3 regions of the Niveispirillum fermenti genome follow, and region 3 is predicted to be linked to each of the others. Evidence: riboswitches for the same ligand, from Rfam matches in the RefSeq annotation. Region 3 holds a riboswitch; each other region holds the start of a gene.
The links. A riboswitch is a leader RNA that binds a small molecule or an ion and turns the genes downstream of it on or off. The one in region 3 is predicted to bind S-adenosylmethionine.

Region 1: another riboswitch for S-adenosylmethionine. It lies ahead of ABC728_RS03175 (threonine aldolase family protein); the one in region 3 lies ahead of ABC728_RS22970 (hypothetical protein).
Region 2: another riboswitch for S-adenosylmethionine. It lies ahead of metZ (O-succinylhomoserine sulfhydrylase); the one in region 3 lies ahead of ABC728_RS22970 (hypothetical protein).

Annotation. Positions count from the first base shown of each region.
Region 1 covers NZ_CP156678.1:836,269-841,542, reverse strand. Annotated here, with positions in the region: gene ABC728_RS03180 (NAD(P)/FAD-dependent oxidoreductase) at 1-303, opposite strand, end outside; gene ABC728_RS03175 (threonine aldolase family protein) at 571-1,623, opposite strand; SAM-I-IV-variant riboswitch at 1,678-1,784, opposite strand; gene ABC728_RS03170 (helix-turn-helix domain-containing protein) at 1,885-2,520, opposite strand; gene ABC728_RS03165 (dipeptide epimerase) at 2,682-3,698, shown strand; gene ABC728_RS03160 (TonB-dependent receptor) at 3,826-5,274, shown strand, end outside.
Region 2 covers NZ_CP156681.1:354,130-359,403, forward strand. Annotated here, with positions in the region: gene ABC728_RS13095 (class I SAM-dependent methyltransferase) at 1-315, shown strand, start outside; gene metZ (O-succinylhomoserine sulfhydrylase) at 356-1,561, opposite strand; SAM riboswitch at 1,646-1,723, opposite strand; gene ABC728_RS13105 (glutathione S-transferase family protein) at 1,812-2,447, opposite strand; gene mtgA (monofunctional biosynthetic peptidoglycan transglycosylase) at 2,566-3,264, shown strand; gene ABC728_RS13115 (magnesium transporter CorA family protein) at 3,314-4,369, opposite strand; gene folD (bifunctional methylenetetrahydrofolate dehydrogenase/methenyltetrahydrofolate cyclohydrolase FolD) at 4,366-5,274, opposite strand, start outside.
Region 3 covers NZ_CP156681.1:2,538,568-2,543,841, reverse strand. Annotated here, with positions in the region: gene ABC728_RS22980 (MFS transporter) at 39-1,343, opposite strand; gene ABC728_RS22975 (acyl-CoA synthetase) at 1,416-3,062, opposite strand; SAM-I-IV-variant riboswitch at 3,266-3,375, shown strand; gene ABC728_RS22970 (hypothetical protein) at 3,450-3,725, shown strand; gene ABC728_RS22965 (helix-turn-helix domain-containing protein) at 3,760-4,383, opposite strand; gene ABC728_RS22960 (hypothetical protein) at 4,380-4,727, opposite strand; gene ABC728_RS22955 (ABC transporter ATP-binding protein) at 4,754-5,274, opposite strand, start outside.

The DNA of each region.
Region 1 (5,274 bases), on a different replicon from region 3:
GCCAACCGCATCCTCACCGGCGATATAGAGGCAGCCGCGCGGCGTCAGCAGGGGATGGTCGGTGAAACCCGGCGGCGGGGCCAGATAGAAGGCGCGGCTGGCTGCCGTCAGGGCACAGACCGTCTCGTTTCCGTAAAGCGCGCTGTAGAGCGCAGCCGACCGGCCGGTCGTGTGATAGCCGGGAAAATCCTCGCGCTCGGCCAGCAGAATACGCGCGCCCTCGACACCGGCATCCACCAGAGCCGACGCAATGGAGGCACCAGCGATCCCGGCGCCAACGATCACGATGTCAAATGACTGCATGAAATCACCTCCCATTGCCGTCATGGTGAGAAATTGTGTCGTATAAGTCAAAGTTTTTTCTTAATTTTTCGCATAGTAATAAATGCGTGGAATTCTCTTGCTGTTTTGCCGTCACGGCCGACGGCCCCCCGGTAAACCTTTTGGTTTTGATCACCGCCCTCCATCGCCGGCGCTGCCATCCGGCAGCTTGGCGACAGCGCAGGAGCGGTGCTGTGGCAGTCAACGCCGTGCCAGCTTGTAATGCGTTCCACTCATCACAAGCTGGCATTACAGCAGACAGGCTTCTCGTTCCGCCACGACCCGCAGATCCCCGATCAGGGCCGTCACCCGTGCCGGGTCCGCATCCCATGCGAACATGAAACGGGCGGCACCGCCGATGAAGGTGTAGAAACGCCACCCCCGCTGCCGCAACCCCTCCAGCACCGGGGCCGGCGCCGTCACGAACACGGCATTGGCCTGCACCGGATAGGCTGTCTTAACCCCCTCCAGCCCGGCCACCGCCGTTGCCAGCCGTGAGGCGCATTCATTGGCGTGGCGGGCATTGTCCAGCCAGGCGCCGCTTTCCAGCATGCCGATCCACGGGGCGGCCAGGAAGCGCATCTTCGACGCCAACTGGCCCGCCTGCTTGCAGCGCCATTCGAAATCAAGCGCCAGATCGCGGTTGAAGAACAGGATCGCCTCGCCCACAGCCATGCCGTTCTTGGTACCGCCGAAGCAAAGCACATCCACCCCGGCCTTCCAGGTGATATCGGCCGGCGAACAATCCAGTGCCGCACAGGCATTGGCGAAGCGTGCGCCATCCATGTGCAGGCGCAGGCCCAGTTCGCGGCAGACCTGGGAAATGGCCTTGATCTCCGCGATGGAATAGACCAGCCCCGTTTCCGTCGGCTGGGTGATGGTGACGGCGCGCGGCTTGGGGAAATGGATGTCCGACCGGCCGGTGGCCAGCGTGCGCACGGCATTGGGTGTCAGCTTGCCGTCCGGCGTGGAGGCCACCAGCAGCTTGGACCCGTTGGAGAAGAATTCCGGCGCACCGCATTCATCGGTCTCCACATGGGCCGACGAGGAGCAGATGACGCTATGATAGGATTGGCAGAGGGCGGCCAGCGCCAGGGAATTGGCCGCCGTGCCGTTGAAGGCGAAAAACACCTCGCAATCGATGCCGAACAGCGTGCGGAAAGCGTCTGCTGCGCGGTCGGTCCATACATCGTCGCCATAGGCCGGCACATGGCCCTGGTTGGCCGCTTCCATCGCGGCCCAGGCCTGTGGACAGATGCCGGCATAATTGTCGCTGGCGAATTGCTGGGGAAATTGCTGCATGTCCGACGTCCCTTCCGGCTGGTGACTGCCTTCGAGTGACGTGACGACGCGCGTGGGCTTCCCGTTTTTTGCCGGTCCGGCCACATCCCTCCTTGTGGGAGGCACCACCTTGCCCGGGAGCAGGTTGGTGTCGGGCGTCGGCCCGACTCTCGATGCATGGACAGGTGATTAGCCGGGCCCCCCGCATTTGGCAAGCTGTGAATTTCTCCATGCTGGCATGCGCCTGAACGGGACATAAAGAGTCCTGATCAGGATCATTCCTCACATAGACGGCCGGTCATCATGCAGGGAGAGAAGCGACTGCATCAGTTCCTCATCCGCACTGGACATGATGCCCAGCACTTCCGCCTCCTCGCACCCTTCTGCCACCAGATAGGCATGGCCCATGGTGCTGTCGATATAGATGGATTGGCCCTGATCCAGGATGACAGGGTCATAAAATTCCGTATTCACCACCACACGCCCCTTCAGGACGAAAATGAACTCCTCCCCGGAATGGTGGACAAGCTGACCGAACTGTTTCGATGTCTTCGCCCTGATCTTGGTCAGGACCGGGATCATCCGCTTCCGGCGCAGCTCAGTACAGAGATAATAGTAATCGTAATTGTCGGTTTCGACCCGGATGGCACGTTCCAGATCCCCGAAGCTGCGCCGCGCCGTCACCGCGGCGGGTGACGGGTCGCCCACCGGCTCGGCAAACAGTTCCGACATGCGAAGGCCCAGCCGCCGGCTCAATTGCTGCAGCTTGTCATAGGTCAGGGTCAGCCGGTCATGCTCCACCTTCGACAGGGTGGAGACAGGAATTCCGCTTTTCTCGCTCATCTCCTTGAGAGTCCAGCCTTTGCGGGAACGAAGGCCGCGCAGCAGCGCACCGAGGGTGGGAAGAGCAGAGGACAAGTGCAGCTACTCCATTGACGAATTTTCCGATAAGGATCATATTGTCCCAATCAGGACATTAATGGCAACTTCGCCAGGCAATTCTATTGCCAGCCCGCCGAAAGGGCAATCAGGAACCAAAGGTCCGCCGCAACGGCGCCCCGAACAATGGTGATCGAGTAATGGCACGACTGAGCATGACGGTCGCGACCCAGCGGTTGCGTCTGGCCCAACCTTTCCGCATCTCCGGCTATGTGTTCGAGCATTCCGACGTCATCGTCGTGACCCTGTACGACGGCGAATATCAAGGCCGTGGAGAAGGAGGCGGCGTGTTCTTCCTGGGTGACGACATTACCCATATGACAAGCCAGTTGGCCGCTGCCCGTCCCGCCATCGAGGCCGGCGCCACGCGCGAGGAACTGCGCCGGATCCTGCCGCCGGGCGGCGCGCGCAATGCCGTGGATTGCGCGCTCTGGGAACTGGAGGCGGCACGCAGCGGCCGACCGGTCTGGCAATTGGCCGGGCAGACCGCGCCCAGGCCGCTGCGCACCACCTTCACGCTGGGCGCCGACACGCCGGAGGTGATGGCGCAGGGGGCCCGCAACTATGGTGATGCCCGGGCCATCAAGATCAAGCTGACCGGTGATCTGCCATTGGACATCGCGCGCGTCCAGGCCATCCGCGCCGCCAGGCCCGATGTCTGGCTCAGCGTCGATGGCAACCAGGGCTTCAGCATAGACCAGTTGGATCCGTTGGTTGCCGCCCTGCAGGGGGCCGGTGTCGCCCTGCTGGAACAGCCGCTGGCCCGCACCCGGGATGCCGACCTGGAAGGGTACAGTTCCCCTATCCCCATCGCAGGGGATGAGAGCATCATATCGCTTTGCGACATTGCCGGCGCAGTTGGCCGCTTCGATATCGTGACCATCAAGCTGGACAAATGCGGTGGCCTGACCGAAGGGCTGCTGATGGCGGAAGAGGCGCGGCGCCTGGGTCTTGGCGTCATGGTCGGCAACATGGTCGGCAGCAGTCTGGCCATGGCACCGGCCTTTGTGCTGGGCCAGCTTTGCGACATTGTCGATCTCGATTCACCCATCTTCCTTGCCCGCGACCGCACACCCGGCGCCGTCTATCAGGGCGGTGACATCCATATCGGCGAGGATGTATGGGGCACGCGCGCCGCGGCGGCCGGGGGCAGTTGACGAAATCGCACGGATAATCGGAAAAATCTTTGACATATAGTAAAATTAGAAAATAATATCCCAGTCAGGATTAAATTGACCCAGACAAGCCAAAGGCGCGGGTCATGGACCAGAACAGGAGAGCCTCATGGGGATGCTTCGTAACACGCTGCTGCTGGCCACCGGAATGATGGCCGTCACGGCGGCCGCGCCGGCCATGGCACAGGGCCAGCCCTCCTCCTCCGGCATCGTGCTGGAGGAGATCATCGTCACGGCCCAGAAGCGCCGCCAGACCCTGATCGACGTGCCGCAATCGGTGTCGGTGGTCTCCGGCGCCACCCTGGAAAAACAGCAGGCCAACACCATCCAGGATTACCTGAAGCTGGTGCCGGGACTGCAGATCGCGCAGGATACACCCGGCCAGGGCCGCCTTGTGATGCGCGGCGTCAATACCGGCGGCGTGGCATCCACCGTGTCGGTCTATATGGATGAAACGCCGTTCGGCTCCAGCACGGCCATGGCCAATGGCGCCATTCTGGCCGGCGATTTCGACACGTTCGACATCGCCCGGGTGGAGGTGCTGCGCGGGCCGCAGGGCACGCTCTATGGTGCCAGCTCGCTGGGCGGCGTCCTGAAATACATCACCAACGAACCCGCCACGGACAGGGTGGAAAGCCGTTCGCGCGTGGGTATTGAAACCACGAAGGGCGGCGATCTGTCCTATTCCGGCAACACGATGGTCAACATGCCCATGGGGCAGGATTTCGCGGTGCGGGCCTCTGGTTATTACCGCAAGACCGGCGGCTTCATCGACAGCATCGGCACGGCCGGATCGGATCGGGAAAAGAACATCAACGACAGCCAGAGCTATGGCGGCCGCGTCTCGGCGCTCTATGCGCCCGACAACGGCTTCTCGCTGCGGCTCAGCGCCCTGCTGCAGGATATCAAGGCCGATGCGCCCAGCACGGTGGAAAGCGATCCCGACAGCATCGCCCTGCTGTATGGCCGCCCGACCTTCTCGCAGTTCGTACCGTCCTTCCGCGACATCCGCTACCGCGTCTATAACGGCACGGCCAAGTACGAGGCGGGGTTTGCCGACATCCTGTCTTCGACCAGCTTCTCCTCGCAGAAGCAGGAAAGCCGGACCGATCTGACCCACAACCTGTCCGCCCTGATCGATGGCGTCTTCGGCACGCCGAACGAGATTTATCTGGGGCAGAACACGAATGTGGAAAAATTCACCCAGGAACTGCGCCTGACCTCCTCTCAGCCAGGGACGTTCGAATGGCTGATCGGCGGTTATTATGTGCATGAGAAGGCGCTGATCCAGCAGGGCTATACCGCCGTGCAGCCCGGCACGCTGTCCCCGATCACCACCCTTCCCCTGTTGGCCGACGTGCAACTGCCGTCCAAGTACGAGGAATATGCCGGCTTCGCCAATGCGACCCTGCATCTGAACCAGCAATTCGATGTCGATTTCGGTGCCCGCTACAGCCATAACCGGCAGAAGGCCAGCCAGACCACCGACGGCGCGCTGGCCGGCGGCGCCTCGGTCTATCCCGACATCCGCTCGTCGGAAAGCGTCTTCACCTTCTCC
Region 2 (5,274 bases), 940 kb from region 3:
GCCGATCCGCTGCTGGACAGCCACCTGCAAACCATTGAAATGGTGCGCGACCCCAGCCATGTCCGTAATTACAGCCTGGCCGAATGGCGGCACATGCTGACCGGCGCCGGGCTGGTGCCGCAGGCGCCGCAGACCTACCGGCTGCCCATCGCCTTTGAAAGCTGGATGGAAAGGATCGGCACACCCACCGCCCACCGCCCGGCCCTTGCCAGCCTTCAGGCCGGTGCCGCCCCGGAGGTGAAGGACCATTTCGCCATCCAGCCCGACGGCAGTTTCCGGCTGGACACCATGCTGATCCAGGCAAGGCGCGGCTGATCCGCCGGGGCCCGGTGAGTTCTGATCCCCGGGGCTGGTATTATACCAGCCCATCCAGCCCGCGCTTCAGGTCGGCGATCAGGTCGTCGGGGTCTTCCAGGCCCACCGACAGGCGGATGGTCCCGGGGCCGATGCCCAATGTCTCCTTCTCCTCCACCGTCAGGCGCTGATGGGTGGTGGTGGCGGGGTGGGTCGCCAGGCTTTTGCTGTCGCCCAGATTGTTGGAAATCTTGATGATCCGCAGCGCGTTCAGGGTGGCGAAGGCAGCCGCCTTGGCGTCGCCGCCGGCGGGCTTCAGGTGGAAGCAGATCAGGTTGCTGCCACCGGCCATCTGCCGCCGCAGCAATGCACGCTGCGGGTGGCTGTCCAGTCCGGCATAAAGCACGCGCGCCACGGCCGGGTGCCCTTCCAGGAACGTGGCAACCTTCAGGGCGGCGGCCTGCTGCGCCTTCACCCGCAGTTCCAGCGTCTCCAGCCCCTTCAGCAGGGTCCAGGCGTTGAACGGGCTCATGGCGGGGCCGGTATGGCGCAGATAGGGCGCCAGCAGCGCCGCCACCGTGTCGTCACACAGGATGGCGCCGCCCAGGCAGCGTCCCTGCCCATCGATATGCTTGGTGGCCGAATAGACGACGACATCGACCCCGAACCGGTTCGGCTTCTGCAGAACGGGCGTGGCGAACACATTGTCGACGACGACGCGGGCCCCGGCCTTATGCGCCAGCGGCACGACATGTTCCAGGTCCACCACGTCCAGGCAGGGGTTGCTGGGGGTTTCCAGGAACACAAGGTCGGTCGGCACCGACAGGGCTTTCTCCCATTCCTCCGGCTTCGTGCCGTCGATGATGACGCTTTCGATCCCGAACCGCCGGGCGATGTCGGACACGATGTAAAGACAGGAGCCGAACAGCGCGCGGCTGGCCACCAGCCGGTCACCGGCCTTCAGCAGGCCGATGACGGCGGCATGCACGGCCGCCATGCCGGACGCCGTGGCAAAGCAGCGGGGATACCCCTCATACTGCGCCAGCCTGTCCTCGAACATGGCGACCGTGGGGTTGCGGAAGCGGGAATAGACGAAGCGCGATCCGTCATTGGCAAAGGCCGCCTCGGCCGCCTCCGCACTGCCATAAACATAACCCGAAGTAAGGAAGATGGCCTCGCTCGTCTCCTCGAACTGGCTGCGGCGCGTGCCGCCATGCACCAGCAGGGTCGCGGGGTTCACATCATCGGGCAGATCACTCATCGCCATGTTCCTTCCAGACTTGCCTAAAGGCCGGCTTCCAGCGGCCCCGACCGTTCGATCGAGGCCCTGTTCCCGTCCGTATCCGGCATCTGGTTCATGGCATCGACCTTTTAGCAGTTTCTTTAACGTGGTCTGCAATCCGGTCACCAAATCACCACGTGGGCTTGGTTAAATCCCTCCCGCCCCTGCTTGTCAAGCCGTCCGGTTGCGGCCGGGCCGGCGCTGGCGCCAACCCTGTCATCCGCCCCGGTCGGGTTCAGTACCAGGGCTGGGCCAGCCCTTCCTGTTCGAACGCGCGGCGCACGGGCGGCAGGGCGGCGATGCGGGCGGCAAGCACGCCCAGGTTGGGCAGGCTGCGCGGCGGGCGGGCGAAATTGCGGCCCCAGCGGATCATCATCAGCAGCATTAAATCCACGATGGTCGGCCCCTCGCCCACCATCCATTCCCGACCGTCAAGGGCCTGCTCCAGCAGGTCGAACATCTCCCCCAGCCGGGTTTCGGCCGCCTGGCGGACGCTGCCGGCCAGGGCGGGGTCGGCCACCTGGCGCTCGGGATAATAGTAGGCCAGATATGTCGCCTGCACCGTATTGGTCAGATGGATCAGCCATTGATAGGCCAGGGCCCGGTCCCGCGTGCCCGGCGCCGGCATCAGCGCGGCTTCCGGGTGCCGGTCGGCCAGATGCAGCAGGATGGCCGCCGTCTCGAACAGGGGCTGGTCGTCATGGACCAGGGTCGGGATGCGGCCCGTGGGGTTCAGCCGGCGATAGGCTTCGTTGTGCTGTTCGCCCGCACCGGTATCGACGCGGATCAGTTCATAGGGAACGCCAATGGCCTCCAGCGCCATGTGCGGGGCCAGGTTGGCCATACCGGGATTCCAGTAAAGCTTGTACATCGTCACATCTTCCGGGTTGGAAAGGGGCGGACCGGTTTTTACCTTATGCTTGGCAGCCTTCAACGAATGAAGGCTGCGGTGGCGGTCGGCACCATGCGGGGAACGGGCATTGGCGGCAATGGCGAAGAGCGGGCGCGGCAGGATCGGCAGGGTCGCGCTCTGGCTGGGGGTGGTTCTGCTGGCGCTGGCCGGCTTCTGCGTGACCTGGGTGCTGGCCTATGCGGTCGTTCCCGTGCCGGGCACGCCGCTGATGGTCATCCGCGCCATCCAGGGCCAGGAATGGCACCATGAATGGCGCCCCGTGGAACGGATCAGCCCCCATCTGGTCCGTGCCGTCATCGCCGCGGAGGACAGCCGGTTCTGCGCCCATGGCGGCCTGGACATGGACGCCATCGAGCGGGCGCTGGAACGTAACCAGTCGGGCGGGCGCCTGCGTGGCGGCAGCACGATCAGCCAGCAGGTCGCCAAGAACGCCTTCCTGTGGCCCGACCGCTCCTGGCTGCGCAAGGGGGTGGAACTGGGCTTCACGCTGCTGGTGGAGACCTTCTGGTCCAAGCGGCGCATCCTGGAGGTCTATCTGAACATCGTGGAATGGGCGCCGGGCGTCTATGGCGCCGAGGCGGCGGCCCGTCACTGGTTCGGCAAGGGGGCCGATGCGCTGACGACGCGCGAGGCCGCCCTGCTGGCCGCCATCCTGCCCAGCCCGCGCCAGTGGAAGGCCGACCCGCCCGGACCCTATGTCGCGTCGCGGGCCGGCACGCTGATGCAGCGCATGGCGATCGTCCGTCGCGATGCGCTGGATGATTGCGTCCTCTGACAGGCGCAAGGACGGCGTTCTGAGTTGAGCGCGGGGGCGGGCGCCCAGCCTACAGCCAGCCGCGCTTGCGGAAATACCAGAGCGGCCCCACCGCCGACAGCACCATCAGCAGCAGCGCCAGCGGATAGCCGAGCGTCCAGTCCAGTTCGGGCATATGGTGAAAGTTCATGCCATAGATGCTGGCGACCAGCGTCGGCGGCAGAAAGGCCACGGACGCGACGGAGAAAATCTTGATGATGTTCGTCTGCTGGATATTGATCACGCCCAGCGTGGCATCCAGCAGGAAATTCGTCTGCATGGCCTGGAAGGCCGCATGTTCGACCAGCGAATGCACGTCGCGGCCGATGGTCTTCAGCCGCGCCTTCTGGTCCTTGGCCATGCGCGGCCCGGCGACGGTCGTGGCGAAGGCCACCAGCCGTTCCAGGCCGGCCAGGCTGTCGCGTACCTTCTGGGTCAGGTCGCCGGCCCGGCCGATGGCGGTGATGACCGCGCGCATGGACACGGTGGTGGGCGGGCGGCGGCGGGTATGTTCGCGGGCCACCGCCTGCCGGCGCTGTACCACCCCGCCATCACGCCCCACCAGCGGTTCCACCACCCGGTCCTCGTGATCGGCGAAGATGCGGTGCGACAGCCGGTCCAGGTCGGCCGTCACCCGTTCCAGCACGTCGGCCGCGCGGTCCACGACCGCTTCCAGCAACCCCAGGAACGCCTCCAGCGGCGAGGTGACCAGTTCCACCTGCCGCTGGGCGCGGGCCGCGAAGATGGTGAACCACAGGGGTTCGGCATGCCGGATCGTCACCAGCAGCGACGGCGCCACCACAAAGGTCAGAAGCCCGCGTTCCAGCGGCCCCGTGGATGAGCGCACGATCACGGGCGTAGTCATGAAGGCCACCTCCCCCTCGGTATAGAGGCGGGAGGAGGTTTCGATCTCGCTGATATCCTCCTGCGTCGGCAGGTCGACCGACAGCAGGGTGGAAACGGTCAGCCGCTCCGTCTCGTCCGGATACAGCATGTCCAGCCAGATCGTCCCCGACGGCACGGGCTCGCCGGGGTCCAGGGCCTGGGCCCGCAGGCCCGTGCCATCACGGACATAGACCGTGATCAAAGACCGATCCCGGCGGGCACCGGCACGCCGGCCGCGCGGCAGGCGGCCGTCACCGTGTTGGACAGCAGGCAGGCGATGGTCATCGGCCCCACGCCGCCGGGCACCGGCGTGATGGCGCCGGCCACCGACGCCGCCTCGGCATAGGCGACATCACCGACGATCCGGGTCTTGCCGGCCGCCGCCGCCGCCGGGTCACGCGCGGGCACGCGGTTGACGCCCACATCGATGACGACCGCCCCCTCCTTGATCCAGTCGCCCTTCACCATTTCCGGCCGGCCGACGGCGGCCACCAGGATATCCGCCTCCCGGCAGATGGCGGGCAGGTCGCGCGTGCGGGAATGGGCGATGGTGACGGTGCAATCGGCCTGAAGCAGCAACTGCGCCATGGGCTTGCCCACGATGTTGGACCGGCCGATGACGACGGCGTGCAGGCCGCGCAGGTCCCCGACCGTGTCCTTCAGCAACAGCATGCAGCCCAGAGGCGTGCAGGGCACCTGCGACGGCAGGCCGATGGACAGCCGCCCGGCATTAATGACGTGGAACCCATCCACATCCTTGGCCGGATCGATGGCGGCCAGCACGGTCTGGCTGTCGATATGGGCCGGCAGGGGCAGTTGCACCAGGATGCCGTGGATCGAGGGGTCGTTGTTCAACTGGTTGACCAGACGCAGCAGATCCTCCTGGCTGGTGGCCGCGTCCAGGCGGTGGGTGACGGAATGCATCCCCGCCTCGCGCGTCTGCTCCCCCTTGCTGCGCACATAGATGGCGCTGGCCGGGTCTTCCCCCACCAGCACGACGGCCAGGCCGGGGACCAGCGCATGCGCCGTGCGCAACTGGTCCACCGCCGTTGCGATTCGTGCCCGCAAGCCGGCCGCAAAGCCCTTGCCGTCGATGATGCGTGCCTC
Region 3 (5,274 bases):
TTATCAAGCAAAATCTTCCAATAACCAATGCGTACCCATCACCTGTTCGTTGCGATCCAGGTCGCAACGGCTGCGCGGGACACAGTGAAAAGCACAACGCCCGCCAGCCCGGCGACAGCGCAGACCGTCATCAGGCCCAGCGCCAGCGGGTTGCCCGCCCCTTCCGCCAGCCCGGCGAAGAAGGCGGCCGCCACGGGGCCCACGCCCAGCGCCAGCGTGCTCATGCAGATCAGCAGCAGTGCCGTCATGGTGGCCTGCATGGCGGGCGGCACGATGGAATGGATGGCGGCCAGCACATTGTTGCCGCCGCCGCCGGCCAGGAACAGCCCGGCCGAGGCCATGGCCAGGAAGCCCGACGGTGTCGATTGCAATGGAGCCGCCAGCAGGAACAATCCGCCGGCCATGCCGCAGGCGGCCGAAACGACGGGCAGGGCATCCGGCCGTTTCAGCCGGCGGGTCAGCATGGGTACCAGGATCGTCCCGCCGACCAGCGCCAGCATGTTGAACAGCCCGTATATGCGTCCCCCTTCCGCCACGGGAATGCCGTAGGTGCGCAGCAGGAAGGTGGGGCCCCAGGCCAGATAGGCGTTGGTCATGATCTGCAGACAGCCCGCCCCCAGGAACAACGCGAAATAAAGCCGTGAATGGCTCGTAGCGTGGCGCAGAACGTCGCGCAGCGTGACGGCCGTACCCGCCTTGGGTGTCGCACGGCGGGCCGGCTCCCGCGACACCAGGGCGAACACAGCCGCCAGAACCAGCCCCGGCACACCGACGATGATGAAGATCACCTGCCACAGCCGCAGTCCGCCCAGTTCGCCCGACGGCTCCACCGCATAGATCCAGCCGATGGCGAAGGCCGCGACGATATAGGCACCCGATGCCCCGAACATGCCGCAGGCATTGTAGATGCTGGCCGCCAGCCCGCGCCGCTCCGGCGGCAGCACGTCGCCGATCAGCGAATAGGTGGCCGGTGTCAGCACCGCCTCCCCCACCGCCAGCCCGATGCGCAGCAGCACCAGCATGGCGAAGGTGGAACTGAAGCCGGACAGGATCGTGCAGCAGGACCAGAGTATGACACCGGCCAGGATCAGCCGCCGCCGGTCCCCGCGATCGGCAAGGCGGGCTACGGGAATGCCGACGACACCATAGAAGACCGCAAACGCCGTGCCGAACAGGAATCCGATCTGCAGATCGGACACACCCAGATCGGCCTTCAGCGGCCCGACAAGCAGGCCCAGCACGAAACGATCGACGAAGGAGACGATGTAAAGAAGCGACAGGATGGCCACCATGGACCAGGCGCGCAGCGTCCCGGTCGCGGCGCGCGATGCGTCCGCGTTCATTTTACCTCCGATGAATGTGATCGGCATCGGGTGGGGCGGATGGTGTTCCTCGCGCCCCACCGGATGCCGGGATCAGCCGGCGTCCGCCATCTGCCGCAGGTCGCGTTTCAGGATCTTGCCGCTGGCGTTGCGCGGCAGGTTCTGCACGAACACCACCCGTTTGGGCACCTTGAACCCGGACAGGTACGCGGCGCAGTGGGCCAGCACCTGCGCCGCGGTCAGGTCTGCTCCGGCTTTCGGCACGATGAAGGCGGTGACGGCCTCGATCCAGCGCGCGTCGGGCAGGCCGACGACAGCCACCTCCGACACGTCGGGCAGGATGTAGATAGCTTCCTCCACCTCCCGCGAGGCGACATTCTCGCCACCCGTCTTGATCATGTCCTTCTTGCGGTCCACGACGGTGATGTAGCCCTCGGCATCCATCATGCCCAGGTCGCCGCTGTGGAACCAGCCGCCGGCGAAGGCTTCCGCCGTCCGTGCCGGGTCCCGCCAGTAGGCGGTCATCAGTTGCGGCGACCGGTGGACGATCTCTCCCACCTGGCCCGCGGGCAGGTCGTTCATGTCGTCATCCACGATGCGGGTCTCCACATGCAGCGTGGGCCGCCCGGCCGCCCCGGCCTTGCGCTCCTGATCCTCCGGCTGCAGCACGGCTGCCACGGGCGCAATCTCCGTCTGGCCATAGCAGTTCCACAGACGCACCCAGGGAAGGCGTTGCCGCAGTTCCTTCAGCACCTCCACCGGCATGATGGAGGCGCCGTAATAGCCATGGGTCAGGCTGGTCAGGCGGGCCGGATCGAACAAGGGTGACCGCAAAAGGGCTATCCACACCGTCGGCGGCGCGAAGAAGGAAGTGATGGCATGCTTTTCGATCAGCGGCAGCACGATGTCGGGCGTGGGGGCCGCGGCGATGATGTTGCGCGCGCCCACCTGCAATGCCGGCCCCAGGAAGGCATCCAACTGTGCGCAATGGAACAGGGGCAGCACATGCAGGGCAACGGCGTCCGCGGTCCAGCCGCAGTCGGCGACGCAGCTCTGATACTGCCATATCACGGCTTCATGGCTCAGCATCGCGCCCTTGGGCCGGGATTCGGTGCCGCTGGTATAGATGATCTGGACGATGGAGCGCGCATCGATGCAGGCCGGGTCCGGCCGGGGAGCGCCCGTGCCCAACAGGCCCCGAAAATCGCGGGTTCCGTCGATCGGTTCCATCCCCACGTCGCCAAAGCCCCCCTCACCGGGAATGCCATAGCGCAGGGCCAGCCCCACCTTGTCCGCCGCGGCCAGCGCCGTGGCGGCACAACCGGCATCGGTGAACAGCACCGAACTGCGGCTATGATCCAGGATATAGGCGACGTCATCACTGTTCAGCATGAAGTTGACCGGCACCAGTACGGCGCCGGCCCGCGCCACGGCGAAGCGCAAGGCCGCGAACCAATGGCTGTTGCGCGACATCAACGCCACCCGGTCACCCGGAACGACCCCGGCGGCTGACAATCCGGAGGCCAGGTCATCCACCACATTGTCGAACTGCGCATAGGTCCAGTGATGTGCCCCGCATTCGATGGCGCGCTTGTCCGGAAAGCGCCGGACACTGCGTGCCAGCATGTCGCCCAGCGTCTGGCGCCGGCTGACCGCATCGAACATGCCGGCCGGCCGCAACAACTCGGCCTGTGCCGGTTCCAACGCCATCGGGACGGGTTCCCGCGATACAGGTTCCATGCCCTGTTCCTCCCATTCTTGCGTGCCACCTGGTTGATCGGCGGCATCATCGGATGGGAAGCTGTATATCGTATTATTTGATCCATGTGGAAAATTTTTATCGACTGAACTGCCTGCCCCGGCATCTGGGCGGGGGGCACCTGCGGCGGGCGCACTTGCCATCCTGCTGGCTCCTGTTCTAAAAGCGGGGCAGGAAGGGTTCCTTCCAGCATCCAGAGCCGGACATCGTCCGGCGCCAACCTGCCTGCCCGGGCAAGGTGGCGGCCCCCGACGGGGCGATGCGGCCGGTCAGCCGGCAACAAAGCGGGTGGTCTGTGCCTCCTGTCATGCCCCGTCGATCCGCCCGCCGGCCCCCGGTCAGGCCGCTTTTTGATCGTGGAGTGGACGATGGAAAATGACGCCTGTTTCAGCCCCGGTGACGAATGGCTGCGTGATCTGATTGCAGCACCGGGGGACCTCATCGTGCCCGCCAGCCCGCCTGACGGTGCGCATGGCGCCATTTTCACCGTACTGCATCGCAGCCGCGGCTTGTGGACACATGTCTACCGGGTGGAACGCCAGCCGGGACGCACGGGCGGTCTGGTCACCTTGTTGCGTGTGCTGGAAGGCAACTGCCTGGACATGGCCCTTGCAGGCATGCCAGCCGAAGGCAGTCACGCATGAAGACAACAATTTGCCTTCGCCGCCCGTCGCCGTTTCAGTCCACCTCGTTGCCGCGGGTCGGCAGGTCCTGCGCAACGATCAGCATGGCCAGACAGTTCCGGGTGCCCACCCGCCGCAACTGGTGGCGCAGATGCCCGTCGAAATGCACGGCATCGCCCTTTTCCAGCGATACGATACGGTCGGGAAAGACGACTTCCAGCGACCCTTCCAGCACGTAAAGAAATTCGTCCCCGGGATGGTCGGCATTCTGCGTGTGCCGGCCGTCGCCGGGTTCCAGCATGAAGACGCTGAGGCGGCGATGATCCCCGGCCGGCAGCACGGCGCGCAGGGCCGCACCCGGTCCCATGTCGGATGTATCGCTGATATCGACATGCGCGTCACGGCGGATAACGATGATGGAGTCGGCGTCGGTATTTTCCCCGAAAAGGTGCCCGACGGGAACGCTCAACGCCTCCGCGATTTTCAGCAGCGTGCCGACGGACGGTGATTTCTGCCCCCGCTCCACGCGCGACAGATACCCCTTGTCCAGTTCCGTGCGCTCCGCCAGTTCCGCCAGGGTCAATCCCTTGCGGCGGCGTGTCGTGCGAATGGAACTGGCGATGACATTGGCATCCGGCACCGGCATGGCGCCCCGGGCGGACGACTTCTTCTCCCTCATGACAATTTCCGTCCTGGCATTCCCTTATCGCGAACTGAATGCCTGATAAGCAACAAATTGTCCACTAAAACCAACCCATTGAAACCACTGGAGAACGGGCCGGGGAGTGCGTCCCCGGCCGGGGCGAAACCAAAGCTGTCCAGGAAGGACACGCCGCTCTGGATATATTGCCTGTCCGTCAGGTTCTTGCCGTAGAGCGCGATTTCCAGGTCACCATCCTGCAGACGCAACGCCGTGCGGGCATTCAGCAGGCCGTAGCCCGGCTGGGCGATGGAGACGGCATTCTGCGGATCGTACCGGACTTTGCAGCGGGGGCTCGTGACGGGTCCCCGGCCGTTTTGCACGCCTGTGCTTCGCGGGCGGCTTCCACCTAACCGCCCTGCAGGGCCTGGAACCGCGCATAGGCACCGGCCCTGACCAGCAATTCCTCGTGCGTGCCTTGTTCCACCACCTTGCCCTGGTCCATGACATAGATGCGGTCCGCATCGGCGATGGTGGAAAGCCGATGGGCGATGACCAGCGTCGTCCGGCCGGCCTGCAAGCGACGCAGTGCCTCCTGCACAGCCCGTTCCGACGCGCTGTCCAGGGCCGATGTCGCCTCATCCAGCAACAGGATCGGGGCGTTCTTCAGCATGGCACGGGCAATGGCGATACGCTGGCGCTGTCCCCCGGACAGTTTCAGCCCCATCTCGCCCACCATCGTATCGTACCCTTCCGGCAGATCCATGATGAAATCATGGGCAGCGGCATCGCGGGCGGCCGCCTCCACCTCCGCCCGGCTGGCACCGGGACGGCCATAGGCGATGTTGGCATGGACCGTATCATCGAACAGCGCCGTTTCCTGGCTGACCAGGGCGATGGAAGCCCTGAGCGAAGCCAGCGTCACCTCCC